DNA from 3 places in the Thioalkalivibrio sp. ALE22 genome. Region 3 is predicted to be linked to each of the others. Evidence: predicted binding sites of a transcription regulator. Region 3 holds the regulator's gene; each other region holds the start of a gene.
The links. Region 3 encodes FliA, which starts transcription of late flagellar genes. Its sites were predicted from a motif close to GCTAAAGTTNNNNNNNNNNCNGCCGATA; they were not measured.
Positions count from the first base shown of each region.

Region 1: the regulator FliA is predicted to act here: its motif matches at 3,571-3,598, upstream of F793_RS0108810 (methyl-accepting chemotaxis protein).
Region 2: the regulator FliA is predicted to act here: its motif matches at 5,628-5,655, upstream of F793_RS0108130 (YjfB family protein).

Region 1 covers NZ_KB906506.1:9,097-19,022, reverse strand. Annotated here, with positions in the region: gene F793_RS0108820 (glutathione S-transferase N-terminal domain-containing protein) at 1-310, shown strand, start outside; gene F793_RS0108815 (amidohydrolase family protein) at 333-1,160, shown strand; gene F793_RS0108810 (methyl-accepting chemotaxis protein) at 1,591-3,501, opposite strand; gene F793_RS0108805 (DASS family sodium-coupled anion symporter) at 3,681-5,183, opposite strand; gene F793_RS0108800 (superoxide dismutase) at 5,356-5,937, shown strand; gene F793_RS0108795 (acetylornithine transaminase) at 6,040-7,236, shown strand; gene argF (ornithine carbamoyltransferase) at 7,233-8,162, shown strand; gene F793_RS0108785 (sulfite oxidase heme-binding subunit YedZ) at 8,327-8,974, opposite strand; gene msrP (protein-methionine-sulfoxide reductase catalytic subunit MsrP) at 8,987-9,926, opposite strand, start outside.
Region 2 covers NZ_KB906505.1:8,638-18,563, forward strand. Annotated here, with positions in the region: gene F793_RS0108100 (cyclopropane-fatty-acyl-phospholipid synthase family protein) at 1-835, opposite strand, end outside; gene F793_RS0108105 (DUF1365 domain-containing protein) at 835-1,605, opposite strand; gene F793_RS0108110 (NAD(P)/FAD-dependent oxidoreductase) at 1,606-2,976, opposite strand; gene F793_RS0108115 (DUF3429 domain-containing protein) at 3,107-3,907, shown strand; gene folE (GTP cyclohydrolase I FolE) at 3,939-4,592, shown strand; gene F793_RS0108125 (class I SAM-dependent methyltransferase) at 4,832-5,461, shown strand; gene F793_RS0108130 (YjfB family protein) at 5,723-5,935, shown strand; gene F793_RS0108135 (YceI family protein) at 6,158-6,796, opposite strand; gene F793_RS0108140 (CDP-alcohol phosphatidyltransferase family protein) at 6,789-7,565, opposite strand; gene F793_RS0108145 (zinc-binding alcohol dehydrogenase) at 7,730-8,731, shown strand; gene F793_RS0108150 (6-carboxytetrahydropterin synthase) at 8,763-9,161, shown strand; gene F793_RS0108155 (glycosyltransferase family 4 protein) at 9,484-9,926, shown strand, end outside.
Region 3 covers NZ_KB906500.1:104,264-114,189, forward strand. Annotated here, with positions in the region: gene flhB (flagellar biosynthesis protein FlhB) at 1-592, shown strand, start outside; gene flhA (flagellar biosynthesis protein FlhA) at 592-2,694, shown strand; partial or broken gene flhF (flagellar biosynthesis protein FlhF) at 2,743-3,850, shown strand; gene F793_RS0102190 (MinD/ParA family protein) at 4,019-4,843, shown strand; gene F793_RS0102195 (RNA polymerase sigma factor FliA) at 4,840-5,607, shown strand; gene cheY (chemotaxis response regulator CheY) at 5,649-6,029, shown strand; gene F793_RS0102205 (protein phosphatase CheZ) at 6,125-6,901, shown strand; gene F793_RS0102210 (chemotaxis protein CheA) at 6,947-9,064, shown strand; gene F793_RS0102215 (chemotaxis response regulator protein-glutamate methylesterase) at 9,067-9,926, shown strand, end outside.

The sequences.
Region 1 (9,926 bases), on a different contig from region 3:
CGACGAGCAAACCCGCCATCTGGCCCTCTATCACTTCCCGGCCTGCCCGTTCTGCATCAAGGCCCGACGCGCCATGCAGCGGCTTTCGCTGGACATCGAACTGCGCAACGCCCAGGCCGCCGGGCCCTGGCGCGAGGAGCTGCAGAACGAGGGCGGGCGCCTTCAGGTACCCTGCCTGCGCATCGAGGAAGACGACCACTCGGTGCGCTGGCTGTACGAATCCGACGCGATCATCCGTTACCTGCGCGAGCGCTTCGATCCGCAACAGGCCGCGCCGGCCGCCGCCACCGACGCCCCGCCGCGTTCCTGACCCGGAGCGACAGCCGAAGACCATGTATCACTCCATCCGTCGTTCCCTGCTCGCGCTCCTGCTGACCCTGCCATTCGCGGCGGCCAGCGCCGCTTCGCCGATCTTTGACGCCCACCTGCACTACCGGCCGGCCGAGGCCGCACACTTCGGCATTAGCGACGTCGCGCGTACCCTGGCCGCCAACGAGGTGCGCAGCGCCATCGTCATGGCCCCCGAAGACGATCTGATCCGCCGCCTCAAGGCCGGGTCCGATACGCGCATCGTGCCGTTCCTGGAGGTTTCGCAGCGGCTGGGCAAGAAGATGGACTGGATGCATGTCGAGGATCTCGGCGACCGCGTCGCCCGCATGCTCGATGAATCCGACGTGAAATGGCGCGGCCTGGGCGAGTTCCATATCCTGGCGGATGACCGCTTCGCCCCCGGTTTCGAGCAGCTGCTGGACCTGGCCGTGGCGCGCGACCTCACCGTCATGATCCACGGCGACCCCGCCGTAATCGACCACGCCTACGCGACCCATCCCGAGGTCCGCATCCTCTGGGCCCATGCCGGCAGCTACGCGTACCCGCCGCTGGTGCAGGACTACCTCGAACGCCACCCGCGCATGAACATGGACCTGTCCATGCGCAACCCGCGCATCAATCCCGGCGGCCAGATCGACGACGCCTGGTTCGAGCTCTTCCTGGCCCACCCCGACCGCTTCATGATCGGCGTGGACACCTTCACGCGCACCCGCTGGGAACAGTACACGCGCCTGAAGGACGAGACCCGCGCCTGGCTGAAACAACTCCCCGAGGACGTCGCCCGCGCGATCGCATGGGAGAACGGCGAAAGGCTCTTTCCCGCCCAGTAAGGGCCTGGATTCACCACGAAGCGCACGAAGGCACGAAGAAGGGCCAGGTCAAGGGCGATTCACAGGAAGGCCGAAAGATTCGAAGGATGAATCGGCTAAAACCGCCCGGGGCCTGGCCGACGCCGTGACCCGTCCAGCCCGCCGGCCGAGCCCCCTGTGGGAGCGGGCTCGCCCGCGAAGCCCCCGCCCGCGTCCGCTCGAGCACCAGCCCTCCAACCAACCCTCCCCGTCAGACCGTGCCCGATCCATTACCCCATCAATCTCGCTTCCAATCTTCCCCGCTTCCTGTAGACCGGTTTTCGCCATCGAACCAGCCCTTCTTCGTGCCTTCGTGCACTTCGTGGTGAATCAAGCCGTTCAACCACAAACGCATGAAAAAGCCCGCCACCCCACAAGGATGGCGGGCTCGGCTCCCGGCACCTGATCGTGATCAGACCTTGAACTGACCCACGCGCTGCTGCTGCTCGGAGGCCAGCTTGGACAGCTCCTCGGACGCATTGCGGATCTGCTCCGAACCCGACGCGGTCTGATCCAGCACCTCGGTGATGTTGGCCACGTTGCGGTTGATCTCCTCGGCCACCGTGGACTGTTCCTCGGCGGCGCTGGCGATCTGCGTGTTCATGTCGCTGATGCGGGTGACGGATTGCGTGATCGCGACCAGCGACTCGCCGGCCAGGTTCACCTGCTCCACGCTCTCGTGGGCCTTGGCACGACCGTCTTCCATCGCCTGCACCGCCTCGCGCGTGCCGGTCTGGACCCGCTCGATCATCTGCTGGATCTCGTGGGTCGAGTCCTGGGTGCGGCTGGCCAGCGTGCGCACCTCGTCCGCCACCACCGCGAAGCCGCGGCCCTGCTCGCCGGCGCGGGCGGCCTCGATCGCCGCGTTCAGCGCCAGCAGGTTGGTCTGATCGGCAATGTCGCCGATCACCTCGAGGACCTTGTTGATCTCCTCGGCGTCCTGCGACAGACGGCTGACCACCTCGGCGGCACTGTCCACCTGAGTGGACAGACCATTGATCGCGGTGACCGTCTTCTGCACCACCTGCTGGCCGGCGTTCGCGTCCTGGTCGGTGGTCTGCGCGGCGGCGGCGGCGTCCGCGGCATTCCGGGCCACTTCCTGCACGGTGGCCGTCATCTCGTTCATTGCGGTGGCGACCTGGTCCGTCTCCGCCTTCTGGCGGCGGACCTGCTCGTTGGTCTCCTCGCTGGTCGCGGACAGCTCGTTGGCCGCGGCCGCCACCTGGTCGGAACCGGCCGCCACCTGCTGGATCAGCACCCGGATCTTCTCCACGAAGTTGTTGAAGGCGATGGACAGATCCCCCAGCTCGTTCTTGCCGGATACTTCCAGCTGACGCGTCAGGTCCCCTTCGCCACTGGCGATATCGTTCAGACGGTCCACGGTCTGGCACAACGGCCGCACGATGCTGCGCGTCAGGAACCAGGCCAGCAGCGCGCCCAGGATCACCGCAATCGCGCCGACCATCACCACGGTACCCGTGGCATTGCGGGTCATGTCGACGTATGCGCTGCGATCGACCATCAGCTCGAGGACGCCCACCGCGTCCCCGGAGAAGTCCCGTACCGGACGGGCGATCACCGCCGTCGGCTCGCCCTGGTACGTCACGTTACGCACCAGGCGTTCGCCCTCCAGGACCCGCCGCATCTCCTCGGCGCTGAAGGTGGCATCACCGTCGATGGTGCCGCCAAAGCGACTGAAGCGTCCGTCGTCCCGCAGGTACAGTGCGACCGGCGCCCCCATCTCCTCGGTAAACTGCTCGAAGAAGGGATCACCGAAGGACAGGCCAAACTCCACCGAGCCCACGTGCTCACCGTTATGGGCGATCGGCACGACACCTCGAATCCCGAGGCCCGCCACACCCTCTTCCAGACCGGAGATCGGCGCCTGGTTATTGTTGGTATCGACCACGGTCTGGCGGAAGCCGGACAGGTCGTCATCGAAGCGGTCCGGACGATGCACGCGCAGGAAGGACGTCGCCGGCGGCGTATGGAACTGGTACTGGCGCACCCCGTAGTCCGTACTCAGCGACTCGAAGGTCGGCACGGTCATCGCGGCCAGCCGCTCGCGATCGCCCGTGGCCATTGCCTCCTGGATATCCGGGATGCGGGCGACCGTCTCGGCCATCGCCGTGGCTCGCGCCGCCTCCTGGTCCAGCCGATCCAGCAACTGTCCGGCCAGGTCGTTCAGCTCGCGCTGTTCGGCGCGATCCGCCATCGTGCCCAGGGCGTTCATCACCACCACCAGCGTCAGCACCACGGCGAGTACGACCACGCCGATGATGCCCACCATGAGCCGTACACCAATCCGGATATTCTCAAACATGTCTGCGCGTCCTTTCCTGCACCGGTTGCGGCCGGCTTCAGAATCAAGATTCAGGTCAGTCGTCCTTCCTAGCGGCGGCGAATCCTAAAACTTGAATACCAAAGTGCTTTCTTCCCCACAGGTTCTCAGGGGACAAGATTCCCTCGGTAGGCCGCTTCCGGCCTCCGCGCTCAGACGGGCTACAACAACAGAATCTCGGCAAACACGTAGACCACCAGGCTGATCAGCACCAGCGCCAGCACCGAGAGCAATGCCCCGCCACGCACCATGTCCAGCACCCGCAGCCGGTTGCTGGCGAACACGATGGCGTTGGGTGGCGTCGCCACCGGCAGCATGAAGGCCACCGACGCGGCAAACGCCACCGGCAGGGCCAGCAGCAGTACGGGCACGTCCATGCTCAGCGCGAACGCGGTCACCAACGGCAACAGCGTGGCCGCTGTGGCGGTATTGCTCGTCACATGACTCAGGGTCATGGTCAGGAGCGCCACCCCGGCCATGATCAGGATCAGCGGCCAGGCCTGGGCGATCACCAGGGCATCCGCCGCCAGCTCCGCCAGCCCGCTGGACTCGATCGCCGCGCCCAGGCTCAAGCCTCCGCCTACCAGCAACAGCACGCCCCAGGGGAGCTCGCGCGTATTGTCCCAGCTCAGCAGCCGGCGCTGTTCGCGCGAGCCCGACGGCACCAGAAACAGCAACCCGGCACCGAGGATCGCGATGCCGGCATCGGTCAGCGAGATCGGCAGCCAGCCCTCGAGCAGCGGCCGTGTCAGCCAGGCCAGCGCAACCAGCAGAAACACCCCGGCCACCCGCTTTTCCGCGACTGACCAGGGGCCCACGGTCGCGCGCTGTTCATCCAGCAGCGCGCGCAGACCGTTCAGCTCCACCCGGTGCACCGGAAACACCCAGCGGGTCAGCGACCACCACGCAAGGGCCAGCAGCACCGCCGCCAGCGGCAGCCCCAGGGTCATCCATTCCAGGAATCCGATCTCCATCTCGTGGCGATCGCCAAGGTATGCGGCCGTCAGGGCATTTGGCGGCGAACCGATGATGGTCGCCATGCCCCCGATGTTCGCGGCGAACGCGATGCCCAGCAGGAGCGCCAGGGCCGGGCGGCGCGACTCCATGTCCGGCCCCTGTGGCGACGCGCCACGCTCGATCAGCCCCAGCACCGAGAGCGCGATCGGCAGCATCAGGGCCGCCGTCGCGGTATTGCTGACCCACATGGACAACCCCGCCGTGGCCAGCATGAAGGCCCCCACCAGCACATGCAGGCGATTGCCGGCGCGCGCCACGATCGCCAGCGCCATGCGCCGGTGGAGATCCCAGCGCTGCACGGCCAGGGCAATGGCGAAGCCGCCCATGAACAGGAAAATGATCGGATTCGCGTACGGCGCGGTGGCCTCGTCCATGGGCACGATGTCGAGCACCGGCAGGACCGCGATCGGCAGGAGCGCCGTCACCGGCAGCGGCAGGGCCTCGCTGATCCACCAGGTCGCCATGAACAGCGTCAGACCCAGCACCCGCCAGGCCGCCGGATCGAACCCCGCCGGGGCCGGCACCAGCAGGAAGATGACGAAGATCGCCGGCCCCAGCAACAGACCGATGCGCCCGCGCCAGTTCACCGGAGGGGTCTTTTCCGGTTGGGTGTCGCGTTGCCCTGCCGTGTCCTCGGTCGCTGCCATGGGCCTCTTTCGTCGGTCAAGCATCAGGGTATAGGGCCCGGGCCAAAACCAACCCGTACCATCGGAAATTGCATCGTCCGGGCAACGTGACTATCGTTGTCGCGTTATGCGGCGTGCCCGTTTCGGGACGCTGCCACAGCAGTTTCTCACGACACTGTCCAAGGAGTCTTTCATGGCCTACGAACTGCCCGATCTGCCCTACGCCAAGAACGCGCTGGAGCCGCACCTCTCCGCCGAGACGCTGGAATACCATCACGACAAGCACCACGCGACCTACGTGACCAAGCTGAACGGCCTGCTGCCGGGCTCCGAGTTCGAAAACGCCACGCTGGAAGACATCATCAAGAAGGCCCCGGCCGGCGGCATCTTCAACAACGGCGCCCAGGTCTGGAACCACACCTTCTACTTCAACTGCATGGCCCCGAACGCCGGCGGCGAGCCCTCGGGCAAGCTGGCCGATGCCATCAACAGCGCCTTCGGCTCCTTCGACGCCTTCAAGGAGAAGTTCAACGAGTCCGCCGTTGGCAACTTCGGCTCCGGCTGGACCTGGCTGGTGCAGAACAGTGATGGCTCGGTGGAGATCGTCAACACCTCCAACGCCGCCAACCCGCTGCGCGACGGCAAGACCCCGCTGCTGACCTGCGACGTCTGGGAGCACGCCTACTACATCGACTACCGCAACGCCCGCCCGAAGTACCTCGAGAACTTCTGGGCCGTGGTGAACTGGGACTTTGTGGCCCAGCAGATGAAGTAAAGTCCCAAGCGGACTAAACTAGGCGCCTTTGGCCGCATGACGCGGCCGCGCCTTTCATCGAGCCGGCGGCCCTCCGCCGGCTCTTTGGTTTCGGAGAACCCCATGAGCGACGCCCTGCAGAACACCTACAAGCGCCTGCCCGTTGCCTTCGAGCGCGGCGAAGGCGCCTGGCTGTGGGATACCGACGGCAAGCGCTATCTCGACGCCCTGTCGGGGATCGCGGTGTGTGGCCTTGGCCACGCCCATCCCAAGGTCGCCCAGGCCGTCTGCGACCAGGCCAGCACCCTAGTGCACACATCCAACCTCTACCGCATCCCGCTGCAGGAACAGCTGGCGCGGCGCCTGTGCGCACTGTCCGGCATGGATCGCGCCTTCTTCTGCAACTCGGGGGCCGAGGCCAACGAGGCGGCGATCAAGCTCGCCCGCCTGCATGGCCGTGCCCGCGGGATCGCCGAGCCGAAGATCGTGGTGATGGAAGGCAGCTTCCATGGCCGCACCATGGCCACCCTGTCCGCCACCGGCAACGCGAAGGTCCGGGCCGGATTCGAGCCGCTGGTATCGGGCTTTGTGCATGTGCCCCACGGCGACGCCGAGGCAGTCGAAGCCCTGGCGGCCGACCCGGACGTCGTCGCGATCCTGGTGGAGCCGGTCACCGGCGAGGGCGGCATCCATGTCCCGCCGCCCGGCTACCTGCGCCGCCTGCGCGAGCTGGCCGACCAGCACGGCTGGCTGCTGATGCTGGACGAGATCCAGGCCGGCATCGGCCGTACCGGGCACTGGTTCGCCTTCCAGCACGAGGGCATCCCCCCGGATGTGGTCAGCCTGGCCAAGGGTCTCGGCAACGGCATCCCCATTGGCGCCAATCTGGTGGCTGGTGCCGCCCGCGAGCTCTTCAGCCCGGGCATGCACGGCACCACGTTTGGCGGCAACCCGCTGGTGTGCCGGGCGGCGCTGGCCGTACTCGATGTGATGCAGGACGAGGCCCTGTGCGAACAGGCGTCCCGTCAGGGCGAGCTCCTGCTGAACCGACTGCGCGACCGCCTCGCGGACCATGCGGGCGTCGTCGCCGTGCGTGGCCGCGGTCTGATGATCGGGGTCGAACTGGACCGCCCCGCCGGCGAGCTGGTCATGGCGGCGCTGGAGCGGGGGCTGATCCTGAACGTGACCGCGGATCGGGTCATTCGCCTGTTGCCGCCGCTGATCATCGACGACGACCAGGTGGAACAGATCGCCGTAACCGTAGCCGACCTGGTGGACGCGTTCCTGGCGTCGCCCCAAGCCAACGAGGTCTCCGCATGAACCCACGCCACTACCTCTCGTTCCTGGATCTCTCCGGCGACGAAACCCGGGCCCTGCTGCAGCGCGCCATCGAGCTCAAGCAGCAACTGAAGGCCGGCGAGCACCACGACGACCTGCTGCGCGGCAAGACCCTCGGCATGATCTTCGAGAAGTCCTCCACCCGCACCCGCGTGTCGTTCGAAGTGGGCATGCAGCAGCTGGGCGGCAACGCCCTGTTCCTGTCCCCGCGCGACACCCAGCTGGGACGCGGCGAGCCGATCGAGGACACCGCCCGCGTGCTCTCGCGCATGGTCGACTGCGTGATGATCCGCACCTACGAGCACGAGAAGATCGAGCTGTTCGCCAAGCACGCCACGGTGCCGGTGATCAACGGCCTGACCGACCTCGAGCACCCGGCCCAGCTGCTGGCCGACCTGCAGACCTACTTCGAGCATCGCGGCGACATCCGCGGCAAGCGCGTCGCCTGGATCGGCGACGGCAACAACATGTGCCACAGCTACATGTACGCCGCGCGCCTGCTGGACTTCCAGCTGGTCGCCGCCTGCCCCGAGGGCTACGACCCGGAACCCAGCGTGGTCGATACCACGCGCGAACACTTCGAGCTGACCCGCGATGCCCGCGCCGCCGCCGAGGGTGCGGATCTGGTCGTCACCGATGTCTGGGCCAGCATGGGCCAAGAGCAGGAAAAGAGCGCCCGCCGCCGGGCCTTCTCCGGGTTCTTCGTGGATGCCGACCTGATGCGGCTCGCCAACGACGATGCGCTGTTCATGCACTGCCTGCCGGCACACCGAGAGGAAGAGGTCTCCACCGAGGTCCTGGAAGGCCCGCAGAGCGTCGTCTGGGACGAGGCCGAAAACCGCCTCCACGCCCAGAAGGCCCTGCTCGAATTCCTCATCACCCTCAACGCCGACCAGCGCACGTCGTAAGGGCGAAAAGCGTTAACAGGAAGATGGGAAGTTAGGAAGGGTTATTGGTGAGGTGGCATCCCCGGCGCGGCGGCTAGCATCGCGCGGTGGGCGAAATCTCGGCCCCCACAATCAAAACCTTCCTGTCTTCCCATCTTCCTGTGAAACGCCCTTGACCTGAACCTTCAGGCGGGCGCGCGGCGGCGGGCATGGATGCGCCGGCGGGTCTGCCAGCGGTAGACGACGCGCCAGCCGAGCAGGAAGGCCAGGATGGCCGCGTACAGGGCCACCTCGGCGTAGTCAGCCCGCGCGAGCCACAGGAAATGCAGGATAGCCAGCACGCCGGCCACGTACACCCCGCGGTGCAGCCAGACCCACCCCTTCTTCAGCCAGCGCTGGGCACCATCGGTGGAGGTGACCGCCAGCGCCAGCAGGATCACCCAGGCGGCGAAGCCGACCATCACGAACGGCCGCTCGGTCAGGTCGTAGAGCACCAGTTCCCAGTCGAAGAACAGGTCCACGCCCAGCCAGATCAGGGCGTGCGCGGTCACGTAACCGAACGCGACCAGCCCCAGCATCCGCCGCAACCGGGTGAGCCACGCCAGCCCGGTCATCCGCCGCAGCGGGGTCACCGCCAGCGCCACCAGCAGCGCGATCATCGCGTGCGTGCCGGATAGCTCCAGCAGCTTCTCGATCGGGTTCACACCCAACCCGCCGAACCAGCCAAGCGTACGCAAGCCGATCCACATGGCCGGCAGAAGCGCCACCAGCAGGACGGCCCACCACACCCCGGTGGGCGGACGGGACCGGGCTCGACGGGTTGTGGCGGTCATGCCCCCATCCCGTCAGAAGTGCTCGCGCAGGTCCATGCCCTCGTACAGCGACGCCACCTCGTCCCCGTAACCGTTGAACATCTCCGTGCGCCGGCGCCGGAACTCGCCGATGCGGCGCTCGGTGCGCTGCGACCAGCGCGGATGATCCACGTCCGGATTCACGTTGCTGTAAAAGCCGTACTCGTCAGGCTGCGCCTGGTTCCACAGGGTCGGTGGCTGGTCCTCGACGAAGCGGATGTGCTGAATGGACTTGATGCTCTTGAAGCCGTACTTCCACGGTACCACCAGCCGGATCGGCGCCCCGTTCTGGTTGGGCAGCACCTCGTCGTACAGACCGACCGCGAGGATGGTCAGCGGGTGCATCGCCTCGTCCAGGCGCAGGCCCTCGGTATAGGGCCACTGCAAACCACCGGAACTGGCCCGGCGCCGGGGCCGCTGCCCCCGCAGGTTTTCGGGGTCGTGAATACTCTCGAAGGCCACGTAGCGCGCACCCCCGCGCGGCTGCGCCTGCTCGATGATGCGGTTCAACTCGAAGCCGATCCAGGGGATCACCATCGACCAGCCTTCCACACAGCGCATGCGATAGATGCGCTCCTCCAGCGACCAGGGGCTGATGAAGTCCTCCACCGCGTACTCACCCGGGTTGTCGCACAGCCCGTCCACCGTGATCGTCCAGGGATCGGTCTTCAGCTGATCGGCGTAGGTCTTCGGATCCCCCTTCCCCGGGCCCATCTCGAAGAAGTTGTTGTAACTGGTGATCTCGTCGTACGAGGTCTTCGACTCGTCGGTCGAGAAATCGCTGGGTTCGAATTCCAGCGGATACCCCCGCAGGGCGGCGGAGGCCGGCAGCGCCGCGCCCAGCCCACCGAGCGCCAGACCAGCGCCCAGCCCGATCCCCGTTCGCAGGAAATCGCGCCGCCGCGCGTAGATCTCCGGCGGCGTAATCTCGCTA
Region 2 (9,926 bases), on a different contig from region 3:
CTTTGTCGAAGTAGGTCGCCCACCACTGCTCGCCCACCGCCTCGAACATCTCGATGGAGACCACGTGGTCGAAGGTCCCGTCGAGGTCGCGGTAGTCCTGCAGGCGCAGTTCCACGCGATCGCTCAGGCCGGCGCGTTCGATCCGCTCGCGGGCGTAGTCGAGCTGCTCCTGCGACAGGGTGACGCCGGTCACGCGATAACCGCGCCGGGCCGCCATCTCGGCGAAGCCACCCCAGCCGCAGCCGATCTCCAGGATATGCGCGCCCGGTTCGGCGTCCAGTTGATCCAGCAGGCGGGCATACTTCTGCGTCTGGGCCTGTTCCAGGGCCTCGTCGCCGCGGGTGAACAGGGCCGACGAGTAGCTCATCGTGCGGTCCAGCCACAGGTCGTAGAAGTCGTTGCCGAGATCGTAGTGGAAGCGGATGTTGGCGCGGCTGCCGCGCCGGCTGTTGCGGTGCCGCCAGTGACGCAGGCGGTCGAGGCCGCGCTGCCAGGCCGGACGATCCGCCAGGGGCGCGAGGGCGGGCTCGTTGTCGGTGGCGAAGCGCAGCAGGCTTGGCAGGTCCGGGGTGATCCAGTCGCCGCTGATGAAGCCCTCGGCAAAGCCGATGTCGCCGTGGCGCAGCAGGCGCAGGATCGCGCGCCACGGTCGGCGGAAGTGCCAGACGGCCTCGGCTCCGGCCTTGCGCCCGCGCAGGGTGATGCGGTCGCCCGACGGGCCGATCAGGGTGATCTGCCCGGTGTCGATGTCCTTCAGTGCGCGCGAGATCAGGCGCAGGGCCCAGTCCGGCCGGGTGGTTTCGTCCTGCGGGGTGTCGAGGTGGTTGAGGGCCATTAGTCGATCTCCTGTGCGGGGGGTGCCGGCCGCGGGTGGTAGCGCCCGCCACGCCACCAGATCTTCAGCGCCTGCCAGTGGATCAGCGGCAGGACCTTGAGGGTCATCCAGGGTTGTTTCAGGAAGGCGCCCAGCAGGGTGCGGTCGCTGAACGGGCGCAGGCGGCCATGCTGTGTGGCCGTCAGCATCAGGTCCTGATCCTGGTATTCGTTGATCGCGATCCGCAGGGATGCCCCGACCTGCGCACGCGGCGGCGTCAGGCTGAAGGCGTAGCGCGCGTGCATGTCGATGAAGGGCGATACGTGAAAGGCCTTCTGCTTCTCCTGGCGCACGGGACCGGCCATGGGCGCGCCGTGCTCGTGCAGCAGGTAGTGGTGGTGCTCGCCAAAGGTGTTGCGCACCTCCAGCAGGATCGCGCGCAGGTCACCGTCGGCGTGCCAGGCATACCAGACGCTCAGCGGGTTGAAGGCATGCCCGAGGACGCGCGGCATGGCCAGCAGATAGATCGGACCGCCGGCCAGGTCGATGCCGTAATCGGCCAGATGCGCCTCGATCCAGGGCCGCCAGGGGCGGCCGTCGCGCGGCCCGTGGTCCCGGGTGCGCAGGCTGAACAGGTTGAAGCCGTCCCGCGAGAACAAGCGGCAGCGCCGGGTGGTCTCGGCGAGGCGGTCGATATCGAACAGCGCGCTGATGACCGGGTAGCGAAAGCGGTACTGCTGCGGGAAGAACCGCTGATGCAGCACCGTGCCGTGTACGAGGGCGGCGTCCATTCAGGCGGCCCTGGAGCGTGCGGCCGAAGCGCCTGCTGCGGGTGCGGGGGCGTCGCCGTGCGCCGCGGGTTGCGGCGCGGATTCGCCGGCGGCGTGCAACGGCCGCGACCAGGGCGGTTCGATGCCCATAGCCTGACCGACGTGCACGGCCGAGCGCAGCCCGTCTTCGTGGAAGCCATAGCCCATCCAGGCCCCGGCGAAATACAGGCCATCCTCGCCCTGAGTCGCCGCAAGACGCTGGCGGGCGGTCTCCGCCGCGGTATCCATGACCGGGTGTTCCCAGTGCTGCTCGCCGAGCACATGGGTCGGATGCGGGTCGCGCCAGGGATTCAGGCTGATGATGTAGTCCTGGCGGCGCTCCAGGCGATGCAGGCGATTCATCCAGTAGGACACCGAGACGCGGTCCCGGGCTTGCGTGGTCCGCCCGGAGAGGTAGTTCCAGGAAGACCAGACCCGGCGCGAGCGGGGCATCAGGGCCGGGTCCGTATGCAGGATGGCGTGGTTGGCCTGGAAGCGGCAGGCGGACAGGAGCCGGTCGCGCGCCGGGACCGCGCCGTTCAGGAGCCCGCGCGCGGTGTCGGCGTGGCAGGCGAACACCACTGCGTCGAACCCGGTGCCCTGGGCATCGGTCAGGACGCGCCACTGACCGGACTCCGGCATCACCGCGCGCACAGGCTGGTGGACAACGCAGCCCGGTTCGAGGCGCTGCGCGAGACGCTCTACGTATTCGCGACTGCCGCCGACCACGGTGCGCCACTGCGGGCGGTCGCGCAGATCCAGCAGCCCATGATTGTGGAAGAATTGCAGGAAGCTGGCGGCCGGGAATTCGCGGATCGCCTCCGGCGGGCAGGACCAGATCGCGGCGGCCATCGGCAGCAGGTAGTCCTCGGTGAAGCCGCGCCCCAGACGGTGCCGGTCGAGGAAGGCCCCGAGCGTGCCTTCCGGGCTCTCGTGACGTTCGAACAGGCCCTTGCCCAGGCGGTTGAACCGCAGGATATCGCCCGCCATGCGCAGGAAGCGCGGGCGCACCAGATTGCGGCGCTGGGCGAACAGGGTGTTCAGGTCGGAGCCGGCATATTCGACCCCGTCGGGCTGGCGCGAGTAGCCGAAGGACATGTCGGTGTCCTGCGTGGCGACGCCCAGGTCCGTGAACAGCCGGGTCAGCAGCGGGTAGTTGCGCTCGTTATAGACGACGAACCCGGTGTCGATGGGTGTGGGACCCTGCGGGTCGGGAACCGCTACGGTGTGCGCATGACCGCCGAGCTCCGGTCCCGACTCGAACAGCTGAACCTGGTGACGGGTCTGCAGAATCCAGGCGGCGGACAGGCCGGCGATGCCTCCACCGATGACGGCGATGCGCGAGCGTTTCATGGTGGTGCTTCTCCGGACCCGAAAGGTGATGTACAACTTATACAATAGCTGTACAATCTTTGTAAATGGTGACGGTCGAAAGTTCCCGGGGTTCCAGTGCCGGGGACGCTTCGCCAGGCAACCGGCAGCAATGGAGACACGGACCGTGAAGACAGACGACATGACACAGGCAGGCGCCCCCGAATGGCCGCCGGAGGTGCGAGAGGCCCTGGCCACCCACGAGATCGTGGGCATTACGTCCGGCCTCTCGGACTTCCGCGATGCCGAGGCGTTGCTGGAGGCGACGGCTCCGGGCCGCTGGCAGCGGCTGGAGTGGGGCATGGGGTCGGCACACAATCGCGAGCAGTTCCACGCGCTGCAACAGGCCACCGGCGCGGCTGTGCTGCCGCTGTTCATCGCGCGCGAGGGCGTGATCGGCGGGCTGCCCGAGTTGCGCGAGTACCTGGGGCACCGGGCGTTGCAGGCGCGTGGCGACGGACCGCGACCGGACGCGCCGGCTCCGGCCTTGCAGGTTCTCGGAGTGGGGGGGCTGCTACCCTTCGCATTCTTCGGGGTGGAGGCATGGATGGCCCAGCCCGAATGGCAGGCTTTCGCGCTGGAGGCCCTGGCGCTCTATGGTGCGGTGATCCTGTCGTTCCTGGGGGCGATCCACTGGGGGATCTTCCTCGCGGATCGGCAGCACCGGGTAGGCCCGCTCGCGGCCCCGGTATGGGCGGTGGTGCCGTCCATCCTGGCCTGGCTGGCGGTGCTGCAGCCGCTGCCGGAGGCGCTGATGACCCTGACGGTGCTGTTTCTCGGGGTGCTGTGGGTAGACCGGCTGAGCCTGTATCGCCGCGCATTGCCCCGGGGGTACCTGGGCCTGCGCCTGGTGCTGACCGCCGGGGCGATGCTGGCGCTGGCCTCCGGCTTCGCGGTCACGCTGACGGCCTGAGCCGGGAGCCGGGACAGAGGAAAACGCAAGAATGAGCGAACACAAGGATTCGATGATGGATGCAGACGCCCGGACGGCCGACGAGCCAACGGCCACCAATTCCACGGGCCAGCCGCTGGCGGCCCCGGAACAGCTCGCCGAGCGCTACCGCGACATCCTCGCCGGCCTGGGCGAGAACCCGCAGCGCGAGGGCCTGCTGGATACTCCGATGCGCGCCGCCAAGGCGATGCAGTATCTCACCCGCGGTTATCACCAGGACCTGAACAGTATCGTCAACGGGGCCCTGTTCTCGTCGGACAACGACGAGATGGTGCTCCTGCGCGACATCGAGCTGTACTCCCTGTGCGAGCATCACCTGTTGCCGATCATCGGCAAGGTGCACGTGGCCTACCTGCCCAATGGCAAGGTGATCGGGCTGTCCAAGATCGCCCGCATCGTCGACATGTTCGCGGCGCGCCTGCAGATCCAGGAGAGCCTGACACGCCAGATCGCCGAGGCCCTGATGCAGGTGACGAATGCCAAGGGGGTCGGCGTGGTAGTGGACGCCAGGCACATGTGCATGACCATGCGCGGGGTGGAGAAGCAGCATTCCTCGATGGCGACCTCGGTGATGCTGGGCGCCTTCCGCGAGGACGGCCGGACCCGGCGCGAGTTCCTCAACCTGATCGGCCCCACGGGCAACTGACCGCTGCCGGGCGGCGCAGCCAAACAAAAAAATGGCCCGGCGCAAAGGCCGGGCCAAAGATCGTCCGGACACCCGTGTGATGGAGGGTTCTGGTCCGAACGGCGGATTGCCGACTGCCGTTGCCACGAGCCGGCAATTTCCGCAACTTGTATACGTGGACAGGGACTGTGGGAACAGGTTCCTGGCACTCGTCGAAAGAATGTGGCGGGCATCACATTTCCCTGTCCCCGGGAGCCTCGATGCGCGGTCTTGAACAGATCCCCTGGTTGTACGACGGCCTGATGGCCGGTGCCGAGCTGCTGGGCCTGCGTCGCTGGCGGCGGCGCCTGGTGGCGGGCGCGAACGGCCGGGTGTTGGAGGTGGGCTGTGGTACCGGGCGCGACCTGCCGCTGTACGCGGACCCGCAACGGGTCATCGGCATGGACCCGGACCTGGCGGCCCTGCGCCGGGCTCGCCGGCGGGCGCCTTCCGTGCCGTTGGTAGTGGCGCGGGCCGAGGCCCTGCCGTTCGCGGACGGGGCCTTCGATACCGTGGTCTCCGGACTGGTGTTCTGCAGCGTGCAGGATCCGTCACGGGCACTCGGCGAGGTGCGCCGGGTGCTGGCGGAGGCGGGCGAACTGCGCATGCTGGAGCATGTGCGCCATAAGCGGCCGCTGCTGGCGCGTGCCCAGGACCGCGTACAGCCGGCCTGGACCTGCATCACCGGCGGCTGCCACCCGAACCGCGATACCGAGGCCGCGGTGGAACAGGCCGGCTTCTGCATCGAGCCCGAGGGTCGAGTGGCGCGGGGCGTGATGCGGCGCTTCGCCGCGCGGGTCTGCCGTGCGCCCGCGGATGCGTCCGGGCGGAATGCCGGGGATCAGGGCTGAAGGGCAAGGGCGCTTTTTTCACCACGAAGGGCACGAAGATACGAAGGAAGGGCAAGGGCGTGTAACCACAGAGGTCACGGAGGACACGGAGAAATTCGGGAGCGGGGATGCGGGACGCGCTGCTATCCTGGTGAAAATCGTTGCCTTGAAAAAATCCGGTTCGAGGGCTCAAGTCTGCGAGGATTCAGCCGTCACCGGGGGCAGGTTCGTACCGTGTTGAGCGCATGCGGGCCTGTACATTCAGATTCTGGGAGTAGCGTGATGGACGCAAGCGCAATTGCCGCGATGGCCACGCAGAACAGCCAGCAGCAGCTGGCGATGCAAAAGGATGTGGCTGTTCAGAAGAAGGCGATGGAATCGCAGGAAATGGCCGCCCAGTCCCTGCTGCAGGCGATGCCCGACATCGGCGAGATGCAGGCCGCCACTCAGGGCCTGCCGGACAACGTGGGTACCAACATCAACACCACGGCCTGACACGTTCCGTACCGTCGATCCAGGAAGGCCCCGGCGCAATCATGCCCGGGGCCTTCTCGTTACTGGGTTATCGCCCGACTTTTCAATTTCCTACGCAAGGGTTTTCCCACGGATCCCGTTCGAATTCCTCCGTGTCCTCTGTGCCCTCTGTGGTGCAATCCGCCCTGGCCCTTCTTCGTGCCTTCGTGTGCTTCGTGGTGAATACATTCAGTCCGCCGGCCTTTACTGGCGCTGGGCCTCGAACTCGATGATCAGCTCGATCTCGTCGCCGACGATGTCGCGGGTCAGGCCGTAGGTCATGCCGAAGTCGGAGCGGTCGAAGCTGCCGCGCATGGACGCACCGAGCACGTACGGCCGCCCGAACAGGCCGCCGAGCGGGAACGGGTAGCGCCCGACCTTGTTGATGGTCACGTCGAGGTGGATGGTCCGGGTCTCGCCCAGCAGCTCGAGCCCGCCGCTCAGGCGCCCTGTGTTCTCCCCGGTCGGCTCGTAGCGCGTGGCGGTGAAGCGCATCTCCGGGTATTCCTCGACGTTCAGGAAGTCCTCGTTGCGCAGGTGGTCGTCGCGCTCGGCGTGGTTGGTGAACACGCTGTCGGTCTGGATGACGAAATGGCCGTCGCCCAGCTCGCCCGTGTCGGGGTCGAAGACGAACTCGCCCTCGGCTTCCAGGAACATGCCCAGGACCTTGGCATAGCCGGCATGATCGACCAGGAAGCCGACCGCGAAGTGGTCGGGGTCGATGACCCAGCGGTCGGCATCGGCCAGGGCCTGCGCGGGCAGCGCCAGGGCCGTGGCCAGCAGGCCACCCAGCAGCAGGCGGCGCAGGCGGGCGGGGCGGCGGTTGTTGCGGGCGTCAGTCATGACACACCTCCGGTCGGTGGCGGTACAGCCAGTGGATATCCACGGCAAAGGACAGGCCCAGAGCCAGCAGGCCGGCCAGGGCGATGGTGATGGCGGCGGGTGCGGGCAGGCCGGGGATCAGGACCAGTAGCAGGACCACGGTCTGCAACACGCAGACGGCCTGGCGGCGCCGGCTGGGCGGCAGCGGCGCGGCCAGCCAGGGCAGGGGGCGGGCGGCCAGCACGAAGGCGTAGCGCATCAGGCCGATCAGGATCACCCAGGGCCCCACCGCCGTCATCTGCCAGACGAGGATCGACAGGGCGAGGATCATGGCGGCGTCCAGCTCCATGTCGAAGCGGGCGCCGAACGCGGTGGCGCTGTCCGTGCGGCGCGCGACGGCCCCGTCCACCCCGTCCAGCACCAGTGCCAGGCCCGCGAGGGCGATCACCCACAGCGCCAGCACCGGTTCGTCCGGGGTGGGGGCGGCCAGGACCAGGCCGCCGAGCGGGGCGGTCAGCGCGGCGCGCAGGAGCGTGACCCGGTTGGCCGGGCCAGGGCCGCGCCCGGCAGACGCCACTCCGGCCGCCGGCGTGCGGCTGGCGAGGATGGCACCCAGCACCAGCCAGAGCGTGACGAAACCGGCGACGGTTGGCAGGCCCGCGTGCGCGTGCCAAACCAGCGCACCGGTTACGGCGAGGCCGGCCAGGCCCGCGAGCAGCCAGTCGGTCGCCCAGACCCGCAGGCCGGCCTGCAGGCGCAACGGGGAAGGCTTGGCAGGGGAAGACTCCATGCGGGGATTGTAGCGCTCCGTTGGCGATGGTCCTGGGGGCGCGCGGGTGGCACTCCCTGGTCTTGCGACCATGCGGGGCACCGGGAGTTGCCGCTTGCTGCGCCCTTCGCCCACACTGCGCGGATGATCGCGTGGCAGCGCACCCCGTTTCCGGGACCCTCCCGGTGAGCACGGCCGGCTCCGAACAGGCCTTCTGGGTCACCGGCCCGGGCACGGGCGCGTTGCGTCCGGAGGCACTGGCGGAGCCGGGCCCGGACGCGGTGCGGGTGCGCACGCAGTTCTCGGCGATCAGCCGCGGGACCGAGTCGCTGGTGTTCCACGGTCGGGTGCCGGAGAGCCAGTATCAGGCGATGCGCGCGCCGTTCCAGGCCGGCGAATTCCCGTGGCCTGTGAAGTACGGCTACATCAGCGTCGGCACCGTTGAGGCGGGTGGCGCGGCGCACGGGCTGGACGGGCAGCGAGTGTTCTGCCTGTATCCGCATCAAAGCGCCTACACGGTGCCGGCCGCCGCGGTGGTGCCGATACCGGATGCCGTGCCTTCGGGGCGCGCGGTGCTGGCGGCCAACATGGAGACGGCCATCAACGCGGTCTGGGACTTGCAGCCCGGTCCGGGGGATCGCCTCGCGGTGATCGGCGCCGGCGTGGTGGGCCTGCTGGTGGCCGGGTTGCTGCGGGCGATCCCGGGCGCCGAGGTCACGCTGATCGACCCCAATCCCGCCCGCGAACCCGTGGCGGCGGCGCTGGGATTGTCGCTCTGTACGCCGGAGGCGGCGCGGGGGAACCCGGAGCTGCAGGGGCTGGACGGGGTGGTGCATGCCAGCGGCAACCCGGCCGGGCTGGCGCAGGCCCTGGACCTGGCCGGGGTCGAGGCGCGGGTGGTGGAGATGAGCTGGTACGGCGACCAGCCGGTGCCGGCACCGCTGGGCGAGGCGTTCCATTCGCGGCGGCTTACGCTGCGCAGTTCACAGGTGGGCCGCATCCCGCCGGAGCGCGCGGCGCGCTGGGATTACCGTCGCCGCCTGGCGCTTGCATTGTCCCTGCTGGCCGATCCCGCACTCGACGCGCTGATCACTGGCGAGGATGCCTTCGCCAACCTGCCCGCGGCGATGGCCCGCGTCACGGGGCCCGAGGCCGCCCGCACCCTTTGCCACCGCGTCCGCTACTGATCTTTTATTTCTCAAGACGGGGAACCACCCGATGTACAGCCTGAACGTGCGTGACCACTTCATGATTGCCCACAGCTTCGCCGGCGAGACCTTTGGTCCGGCGCAGAAGCTGCACGGCGCGACCTACGTGGTCGATGTCACCTTCCGCCGCCGGGCGCTGGACGCGGACGGACTGGTGGTCGATATCGGCCGCGCCAGCGAGGTCGTAAAGGCCCTCCTGGCGGATCTCAATTACCAGAACCTGGACGAGCGCGAGGAGTTTCGCGGCCAGAACACGACCACCGAGTTTCTGGCCCACGCGCTGCACCAGCGCGTGGCAAGCGCCATCCATGCCGGCGAGCTGGGCGAGTCCGCGCGCGAGCTGGATGCGGTGTGCGTAACGCTGAACGAGTCGCATATTGCCTGGGCCAGCTACGAGGCCGCGCCCTGAGCGGAATGCGCGAACAAGGGAAACACTGATTAATGTGCACGCTCGCGTTGGTACCCCAGGTTTTCCGAGACAAGGCGCGGTGCGCAGCCGGTAGTGGTTCTACCGGCAAGCGTCGCAACGCAGGATCGGGGAATCTGGGGTACCAACCCCACAAGGCAGTAAAAGCGGGGGCTCGGCCGCCCGTTGCTATCAAAAACGGGCGCGCGCACAGCGTTGCGGCTCCCTTGTGCAGAATGACTGCACGGCGGTCACCGCGCATTAAACGCACACAAAAGCGACTCGAGCGCGAGCGGGCACATTGATCAGTGTTTCCCTAGCGTTCGTGGTCCCGGGGGCGCTGGATCAGCGCACAGGGGGCTATCGCTACGACGCGCGCATGGTCGCGGGTCTGCGGGCGCGAGGCTGGCGGGTCGCGGTCCACGAACTGGACGGTTGCTTCCCGGGGCCGGATCCCGAGGCCGCGGCGGCGCTGGATACCGCGCTTGCGGGCATTCCCGATGCCGGGGGCGTACTGCTGGACGGGCTGGCGGCGGGGGCCTTTCCCGAGGTGCTGGCCCGACATGCCGCGCGCTTGCGCCTGATCTACCTGCTGCATCATCCGCTGGGGTTGGAGACCGGCCTGGCGCCGGCGCGGTCGGAGGACCTGCTCGCGCGGGAGCGCGCTGCCCTCGGGCATGTCCAGGGTGTGGTCGCGACCAGTGCCTTTACCGCCGCGCAGGTGGCCGCCTGGGGCATGCCCCGGAAGCGGCTGCAGGCAATCCCGCC
Region 3 (9,926 bases):
CGCCCAGCTGGTGCTGGGGACCTTTATCGCGGTATCGGCCGCGCTGATCGTGGTGGCGGCCATCGATGCGCCGTTCCAGATGTGGAACCACCAGAAGCAGCTCCGCATGACGCGCCAGGAGGTCAAGGACGAATACAAGGAGACCGACGGCAAGCCGGAGGTCAAGCAGAAGGTCCGCCAGCTGCAGCAGGAGATGGCGCAGCGGCGGATGATGGAGGAGGTCCCGAAGGCCGACGTGATCATCACCAACCCGACCCATTACGCCGTGGCCATCGTCTACGAGGCCTCGCGCATGGCGGCGCCCAAGGTAGTGGCCAAGGGCGCCGACGAGGTCGCGGCCTCGATCCGTGCGGTCGCCGACGAACACGCGATCGTCCGCGTCGAGGCGCCGCGCGTCGCCCGCGCGATCTATTTCACCACGGACCTGAACCAGGAGATCCCCAACGGCCTGTTCGTCGCCGTCGCACGCATCCTGGCCTATGTCTACCAGCTCAAGCGGGCCGACGCCGACGCGCAGATGCCGGATGACCTGCCAGTGCCGGAGGATTACCTCGATCCGGACAAACAGCGCGGCAAGCGGAGGGATCGCTGATGGCCTTCTTCGACCGCCTCGGGAACGTCGGCAAGTGGGGGCTCGGCGCGCCGATCCTGCTGATCGCCATGCTGTCGATGATGGTGCTGCCGCTCCCGCCGCTGGCGCTGGACGTGCTGTTCACCTTCAATATCGCGCTGTCGCTGGTGGTCATCATGGTTGCGGTGTATACGCCGCGGCCGCTGGAATTCGCCGTGTTCCCGACCGTGTTGCTGGTCGCCACGCTGCTGCGCCTGGCGCTGAACATCGCGTCTACGCGGGTGATCCTGCTGGAAGGCCATACCGGGACCGACGCGGCGGGCAAGGTGATCCAGGCCTTCGGCGACTTCGTGGTGGGCGGCAACTACACCGTCGGCCTGGTGGTGTTCGCCATCCTGATCATCATCAACTTCGTGGTGGTGACCAAGGGCGCGGGGCGAGTCTCCGAGGTCAGCGCCCGCTTCACCCTGGATTCCATGCCCGGCAAGCAGATGGCGATCGACGCCGACCTGAACGCGGGCATCCTGACCCAGGAAGAGGCGCGCAAGCGCCGCGAGGAGATCGCCAGCGAGGCGGACTTCTATGGCTCCATGGACGGGGCCTCAAAGTTTGTTCGCGGTGACGCGATCGCCGGCATCCTGATCCTGTTCGTGAACATCATCGGCGGCCTGACCATCGGGGCCGTCCAGCACGGCATGACGATCGGCGATGCCGCGACCAATTACGTGCTACTGACCATCGGCGATGGTCTGGTCGCGCAGATCCCGTCGCTGGTGCTGTCCTCCGCGACCGCGATCATCGTGACCCGCGTGACCAGCAGCCAGGACATGGGGCAGCAGGTCTTCGGCCAGATGTTCTCCAACCCGCGCGTGCTGTACGTGGCCGGGGGTGTGATCGCCGCACTGGGGATCGTGCCGGGCATGCCCAATGCCGTGTTCCTGGGCCTGGCCGCGCTGATCTTCGGCGGAGCGTACCTGCTCAAGCGCCAGGCCCGCGAGGCCGAGGTGGAGGTGGAGCGCATCCCGCAGGAAGACGAGGGCGGGGCCCGGTCCGAGGATCGCGACCTGACCTGGGAAGACGTGCCGCCGGTGGATCTGGTGTCGCTGGAGGTGGGCTATCGCCTGATCCCGCTGGTGGATCGCACCCAGGACGGCCAGCTGATGGGCCGGATCAAGGGCGTGCGGCGCAAGCTCTCGCAGGAGCTGGGATTCCTGCTGCAGCCGGTGCATATCCGCGACAACCTCGAACTGAGCCCGAATGCCTACCGCATCAGCCTGCTGGGCGTGACCGTGGCCGAGGCCGAGGTCTTCCCCGAGCGCGAACTGGCGATCAATCCGGGCGAGGTGTTCGGGACGGTGCCGGGCACGCCGACCAAGGACCCGACGTTCAATCTGGATGCGCTGTGGATCGACCCGGCGGACCGCGACCAGGCCCAGGGTGCCGGCTATACCGTGGTCGACTGCGCCACGGTGATCGCGACCCATCTGTCACAGGTGTTCCGCGAGAACGCGCATCGCCTGATCGGCCACGAGGAGGCGCAGCACCTGCTGGACCAGCTGGCGCGCCATTCGCCGAAGCTGGTGGAAAACCTGGTGCCCAAGACGCTGTCCCTGTCCATCGTGCTGAAGGTGCTGCAGAACCTGCTGGCCGAGCAGGTCTCGATCCGCGACCTGCGCACGATCGCCGAAACCCTGGCAGACGAGGGGGTCAAGAGTCAGGATCCCGGCACTTTGACCGCGGCGGTGCGGGTGGCCCTGGCGCGCTCGATCGTGCAGGACCTGGTGGGGCCGGAGGACGAGCTGCCCCTGATCGCGCTGGATCCGTCGTTGGAACAGCTCTTGCATAAGTCCCTGCAGGGGAGCTCGGGCGGCACGGTTGGACTGGAGCCCGGGCTGGCGGAGCGGCTGCAGCGCTCGGTGGCCGATGCGGCCCGCCGCCAGGAGACGGCCGGACAGCCGGCGGTCCTGGTGGTGGCACCGGAGATCCGCTCCTGGATCGCCGGGTGGCTGCGCGGCGCGGTCCGCAGTCTGACCGTGCTGGCCTTTACCGAGATTCCGGACAACCGCCGGATTCGGGTGGTCGCCACGGTCGGCCAGGAAGAGTCGCAGAAGCAGTCCGCCTGAACGACACGATGAAGGGTTCCGCCGCGCGAGCGGCGCAGGAGAAAAAGCATGAACGTCAGACGATATCGGGCCCGGGACATGCGTGACGCGATGCGCCAGGTGCGCGAGCAGCAGGGCGAGGACGCGGTCATCCTGTCCAGTCGCCGGGTCGACGGCTGGCTGGAGGTGGTCGCGGCGCTGGAGGACGGCGCAGCGTCGGAGCCGGTAGCCGCGCAGGACGCGCCCGCGACGAGCCGCGAAGCGAGCACAACCGCCCGGCCGGCCCGCGAGCGCGGCGCCGGTCAGGCCGCGGCGTCGTGGCCGGCCGACCCGGAGCTGACCGCCATGCGGCAGGAGCTGCGCGACCTGCGCAGCCTGATGACGCGCCAGTATGCGGAGAGCGAAGAGGCGCGCTGGGCGGCCCGCCACCCGCTGGCGGCGGAATGCAAGGCGCGCCTGATCGACCGCGGGTTCAGCGAATCCCTGGCGCGCAGCCTGGCCGGAAGCATTCTCGATGACAGCTCGCCGGAACAGGCCTGGGAACGCCTGCGGGCACGGTTGTCGGGCGCGATTGCCACCCACCGGCCGGACATCCTGGACGAGGGCGGCCTGCTGGCACTGGTCGGGCCTACCGGCGTTGGCAAGACCACCACGCTGGCCCGCATCGCGCTGCGCCAGATCCGCCGCATGGGCCCGGATTCGGTTACGCTGGTGACCCTGGACAGCCAGCGCATCGGGGCCACGCGCCAGTTGCAGGCCTTCGCCCAGATGGCGGGGATCTCGGTGCGTGTGCTGCAGAACGCGAGAGAGTTGCGCGAACTGGCGCGCCGCGTGGAGGATGGGCACCTGATCCTGGTGGATACGGCGGGACAGGCCCCGCGGGCAGTGGAGGACGAATCCCTGTTCGCGCACCTTCCGCCGGACATCCGGGCCGAGAGCTGGCTGGTGGTGTCGGCGACGACCCAGGGCAGCGCATTGCGGCGGGTGCTGGAGGCATTTCGCAAGGCGGAGCCCTCGGCGCTGGTGCTGACCAAGCTGGACGAGGCCGAGGAGCTGGGCGAGGTCCTGTCCGTACTGCTCGATCAGCACCTGGGGCTGGGGTTCGTCAGCGATGGCCAGCGTTTTGCCGAGGACTTTCACCGGGTCGATACCGGTTATCTGACCCGACTGGCCCTGGACGATGCCGCCGATGGGGCCGGGGCAGCGGCCAATGCCCGCGAGACCTGGGCGGCCGAGCGCCTGGCGGAGATGGAACCGCCGCGACGCGCGCGCGCCCAGGCACGTCCGGCACGGGCGGCGGAGCCCGCCACGCTGGAACTGATTCAACCGGTCGGGAAGGGGCGCTATGCCACGCACTAACAAGCCGTTGAAGGTCATCGCGGTTGCCTCGGGCAAGGGCGGGGTGGGCAAGACCAACGTATCGGTGAACCTGTCGGTGGGCTTGGCCCGGCTCGGGCGCGAGGTCATGCTGTTCGACGCCGATCTGGGCCTGGCCAACGTGGACCTGCTGTTGGGGATGCGTCCCGAGCGCACGCTGCACGACCTGGTGACCGGGGACGTGGACAGCCTGGAGGACGTGCTCGTCCAGGGGCCGGACGGGGTGAAGGTGGTGCCATCGGCTTCGGGGATCGCGGCGATGGCCAACCTGACGCCGGCCGAGCATGCCGGTCTGATCCATGCCTTCAGCGCCTATCGCAAACCCCTGGATGTGCTGATCGTGGACACCGCGGCCGGCCTGCAGGAATCCGTGACGTCGTTCTGCCGCGCGGTCCAGGAGACCCTGGTGGTGGTCTGCGACGAGCCCGCCTCGATTACCGACGCCTATGCCCTGATCAAGGTCCTGCACCGCGATCATGGCCTGCGTCGCTTCCGCATGGTGACGAACATGGTCGACGGCCGCGAAGGCGCCGAGCGACTGATGCAGAAGCTCAATACCGTCTGCGGCAACTACCTGCCGGAGGTGGTGCTCGACCTGGCCGGCTATATTCCGATGGACGATCACCTGCGAAAGGCGGTGCAGAAACGCGCGCCAGTGGTACAGCAGTACCCCGGGAGCCCGGCGGGGAAGGCCTTTGCCGAACTGGCACGGACCGTGGACCGCTGGCCGGTGGGGGGCGGTGACCACGGTGGCGTCGGGTTTTTCGTGGAACGGATGCTGCAGAGCGCATGATGACGACGCGTAATCGACTTTCCGGCTATCAGGCGACCTCCGCGGCCAGCGGCGGACACGAACAGCTGATTGCCGATCACGTCGAGCTGGTCCACCGCATCGCCCATCACCTGATGGCGCGGCTCCCCGCCTCGGTGCAGGTGGATGATCTGATTCAGGCGGGCATGATCGGGCTGCTCGAGGCGGCGCGCCAGTTCGAGGGCGGCCAGGGCGCGACCTTTGCCACCTACGCCGGCATCCGCATCCGTGGCGCGATGATCGACGAGCTGCGCCGCAGTGACTGGACACCGCGTTCGGTGCACCGCAACAGTCGGCGTATTGCCGCGGCGATCCAGACCGTCGAGGCGCGCGAGGGGCGGGCGGCGCGTGGCAGCGAGGTCGCCGCCGAGCTGGACGTGCCGATCGACCAGTACTACGAGATGCTGCAGGATCACGCCGGGGCCCACCTGTTCGCTTTGGACGACCTCGGCGGGGGTGACGACGGGGCTGATCGCGTGATCGAAGGGCAGGAGGTGTCGCCGGCCCGCACCCTCGAGGCCGGTGAGTTCCGTCAGGAACTGGCCGAAGCCCTCGGCGACCTCCCCGAACGCGAGCGGCTGGTGCTGTCGCTCTACTACATCGAAGAGCTCAACCTGCGCGAGATCGGTGCCGTGCTGGGCGTGACCGAGTCGCGCGTCAGCCAGATCCGAAGTCAGGCCACCATTCGACTGCGTGCCCGCCTGGGTTCGTGGCTCGAAGACGGTACGGCTTTGCAGTTATTCTAAAACCCACCCTACGAATCCCGGAGTGACGTGTGGACAAGGGAATGAAGATTCTCATCGTGGACGACTTTTCCACGATGCGGCGCATTATCAAGAACCTGTTGCGTGATCTTGGCTTCAACAATACCCAGGAAGCCGACGACGGCAGCACTGCGCTGCCGATGCTGCAGAACGGCGATTTCGACTTTCTGATCACCGACTGGAACATGCCCAACATGCCGGGGATCGACTTGCTGAAGGCCGTGCGCGCCGACCCGAACCTCAAGTCCATGCCGGTGCTGATGGTGACGGCGGAGGCCAAGCGCGACCAGATCGTCGAGGCGGCCGAGGCGGGCGTGAACGGCTACGTGGTCAAGCCGTTCACCGCCGAGACGCTGAAGGAAAAGATCGACAAGATCTTCGAACGCATTGAAGCACAGGGATAATCATGGGCCTGTGACCGATATGCCCGACGCCCGTGGCACCGACCGCCGCGGGCGTCGTCCGAAACCTTCCGCGCCGTACCCGCAAGAGGCTTCTCATGACTGAACAGGAACACCCACCACGCGACGATCAGCTGGAGCTTGCGCGGCAGTTGGTCAAGACGCTGGAGGCGGGCGACGACACGGGCGCCCGGGCGCTGGTGCAGGATCTGGCGCGCCCCTATGACCGCGAACTCTTCGACGAGCTGGGCAAGCTGACCCGTGATCTTCACGAGGCCCTGCAAAGCTTCCGCGGCGATTCGCGTCTGGTCGAACTGACCCAGGCGGAGATCCCGGACGCAAAGGAACGCCTGAATTACGTGGTCACGATGACCGAACAGGCGGCCCACGACACCATGAATGCCATCGAGTCGAGCCTGCCGATCGCGGAGTCGTTCAGCCAGCAGGCGGCCGACCTGACGGCGAAGTGGACGCGCTTTCGCAACCGCCAGCTCTCGGTGGAGGAGTTCCGGGACTTTGCCCGCGAGCTCGACACGTTCTTCGCGCAGGCGGGGGAAGACACCGAGGAGCTGCGCCGGCTGCTCTCCGAGGTGCTGATGGCACAGAGCTATCAGGACATTACCGGCCAGGTGATTCGCCGCGTGATCCAGCTGGTGACCGACCTGGAAGAGAACCTGGTGTCCCTGATCCGGCTCTCCAGCGGGCGCATGGAGCAGGTCGAGGCGGCCGAGGCGTCGCTTGAACAACGCGAGGAGGAGCGCGAGGCGGACCGCAAGGGTCACGGTCCCAGCGTGCCCAAGACTCAAGATTCCGCCGCGGATGTCGTTCAAGGACAGGACGAGGTGGACGATCTGCTATCGAGCCTGGGCTTCTAGGCAGTTCCCCTCATGCGAATGGCGCCACGCGACCGGAGAGACTGAATGGCCATCGACCCCAATGACGAAATCCTTCAGGACTTCCTGATCGAGGCCGGGGAACTGCTGGAGGGGCTCAACGAGCAACTCATCGACCTGGAACAGAATCCCGATGACCGGGATCTGCTGAATGCGGTCTTTCGTAGCTTCCATACCATCAAGGGTGGAGCCGGCTTCCTGAGCCTGGATCCCCTGGTGACCGTGTGCCATCACGCGGAGGACGTCTTCAACCTGCTGCGTAACGGTGAGCGGCGGGCGGACAGTCACCTGATGGACACCATGCTGCGGGTGCTGGACACCCTGAACGTAATGTTCGGGGACCTGCGCTCCGGCGTGGATCCCACACCCGCCGAGGCCGATCTGGTGGAAAACCTCCGGCGCATGGCGAACAACGAGGACGTGGCGGCGGAGCCCGCCGCGCCGCCACCCCCGGAACCCGAGCCGGAGCCAGAACCCGAACCGCAAGCGGATACGGATGCGGAACCGGCGGCGGATGGCGACGCGATGGTCGGTGCCGGTGACGAGATCACCGACGACGAATTCGAGGCCCTGCTCGACAGCCTGCACGGCGATCAGCCGCCGAAGCCGGTGGAGACGGACTCCACCGCGGGCGATGCGGCCGGAGAAGAACCGGCTGCGGAGGGTGAGGGTGGCTCCGGCGACCTGATCACAGACGACGAATTCGAGAACCTGCTGGACGAGTTGCAGGCCAAGGGCGCCGGGCCGGCCGCTACCGGGGCGGTCCCCAGCCCCGCGGGCGACGAACCTGCGGAAGCCCCGTCGGCGAAGCCCGAACCGGCCGAACCGGAGAAGGCCGCCGCGCCTGCCGATACCCCTGCGGGAGGCCAGGGCGGAGGTGGCGCGCGTGCCGGTGGCGGGGGTGCCGAGGGGGGCGGCCGGGCGGCCCCGCAGGGCGAGACTTCCGTGCGCGTCGACACCGAGCGCCTGGACGAGATCATGAATCTGGTGGGCGAGCTGGTACTGGTGCGCAACCGGCTGAGCATGCTGCGCTCGCAGCATGTCGATGACGAGCTGGGCAAGGCGATCAGCTCCCTGGCCCTGGTGACCTCGGATCTGCAGACCTCGGTGATGAAGACCCGCATGCAGCCGGTGAAGAAGGTCTTCAACCGCTTCCCGCGCGTGATCCGCGATCTCTCCCGCAATCTGGGCAAGGAGATCGAGCTGGAGATCTTCGGCGAGGACACCGACCTCGACAAGAACCTGGTCGAGGCCCTGTCGGATCCGCTGGTGCACCTGGTCCGGAATGCCGTGGACCACGGCATCGAGACCCCCGAGGTACGCGAGGCGGCGGGCAAGCCGCGCAAGGGGACCGTAGTGCTGGGGGCCGCCCAGGAAGGCGATCACATCGCGCTGCTGATCAAGGACGACGGCGGCGGCATGGACCCGCAGGCCCTGCGGCGCAAGGCCATGGAGAAAGGCCTGATGGAACCGGCCATGGCCGAGCGCATGACCGATCGCGAGGCCTTCAACGTGATCTTCATGGCCGGCTTCTCGACCAAGACCGAGATCTCCGACGTCTCCGGCCGCGGGGTCGGGATGGACGTGGTCAAGACCAAGATCTCGCAGCTCAACGGCACCATCGAAATCGACTCCGAGGTGGGCGTGGGCACCACGCTGCGGGTCAAGCTGCCCCTGACGCTGGCGATCCTGCCCGCGCTGATGGTGATCCTGGACGGCCGGCGCTTCGCCATCCCGCTGGCGTCGGTGTCCGAGATCCTGGATCTGGACCTCACGAAGACGCATTACGTGGATGACCAGGAGGTCATCATCGTGCGCAAGCAGGCACTGCCGATTCACTACCTCAAGCGCTGGCTGAAGCCGGGCCACGAGCCCGAGCCGCGCAAGGACGCCCATGTGGTCGTGGTGCATACCGCCGATCGCAAGGTAGGTCTGGTGGTGGATGATCTGGTCGGTCAGGAAGAGGTGGTCATCAAGCCCCTTGGGCAGAATCTGCAGGGCGTGAAGGGCCTGGCGGGTGCCACGATTACCGGGGATGGCGGGATCGCGTTGATCCTGGATGTCTCGGATCTGGTGACCATCCTGATGCGGCAACTGCAGATGTCCGGCCGTCCCCGCCGCGCATCGCGCACGAGCGAGGGCTGAGGATGCCGATCAGGGTTCTGGTCGTCGACGACTCCGGGTTCTTTCGTCGACGCATTGCGGAGATTCTGGATTCCGACTCGGGCATCGAGGTGGTCGGCTCGGCCGAGAACGGCGAGCAGGCGATCGCAAAGGTGCGCGAGCTCGACCCCGATGTCGTGACCATGGATATCGAGATGCCAGTCATGGACGGCATCACCGCGGTACGCAAGATCATGGCCGAGAGTCCGCGGCCGATCCTGATGTTCTCCAGCCTGACTACCGAAGGCGCCCAGGCCACCCTGGATGCGCTGGAGGCCGGGGCGGTGGACTTCCTCCCCAAGCGGTTCAGCGACATGGCGGGCGACGAGGACAGCGCCCGCATGCTGCTGCGCCGCCGGGTGCGTTCGCTGTCGCGCAGCCGCGCGCGCTCGGCCAGCGCGCCGGGCACCAGCACACCGGCCCGCGAGTCGCGGCCGACCGCGCGGCGGGAAGAGGCCGACCGTCAGGCCGCAGACGCTGCCAAGCAACAGCCGCCGGTCGCGCGCACCCGGCCGCCAACACCCCTGCGGCAACTGCGGGCGGTCCTGATCGGGACTTCCACGGGGGGGCCGGTCGCCCTGCAGGAGGTGCTGAAACCGCTACCAGCCAGTTTCCCGTTGCCGATTGTGCTGGTCCAGCACATGCCGGCCAGCTTCACGCCGGCCTTTGCCGACCGGCTGAACGCGATGTGCAACATCGAGGTGCGCCAGGCGAAGGACGGCGATGCCCTGAAGCCGGGCGTGGCCCTGCTGGCCCCCGGGGGCATGCAGCTGACTCTGGAACGGGGCAGCCAGACCCATGTGCGCATCGCGGAGAGCCCGCTGGGCACGATCTACAAGCCAAG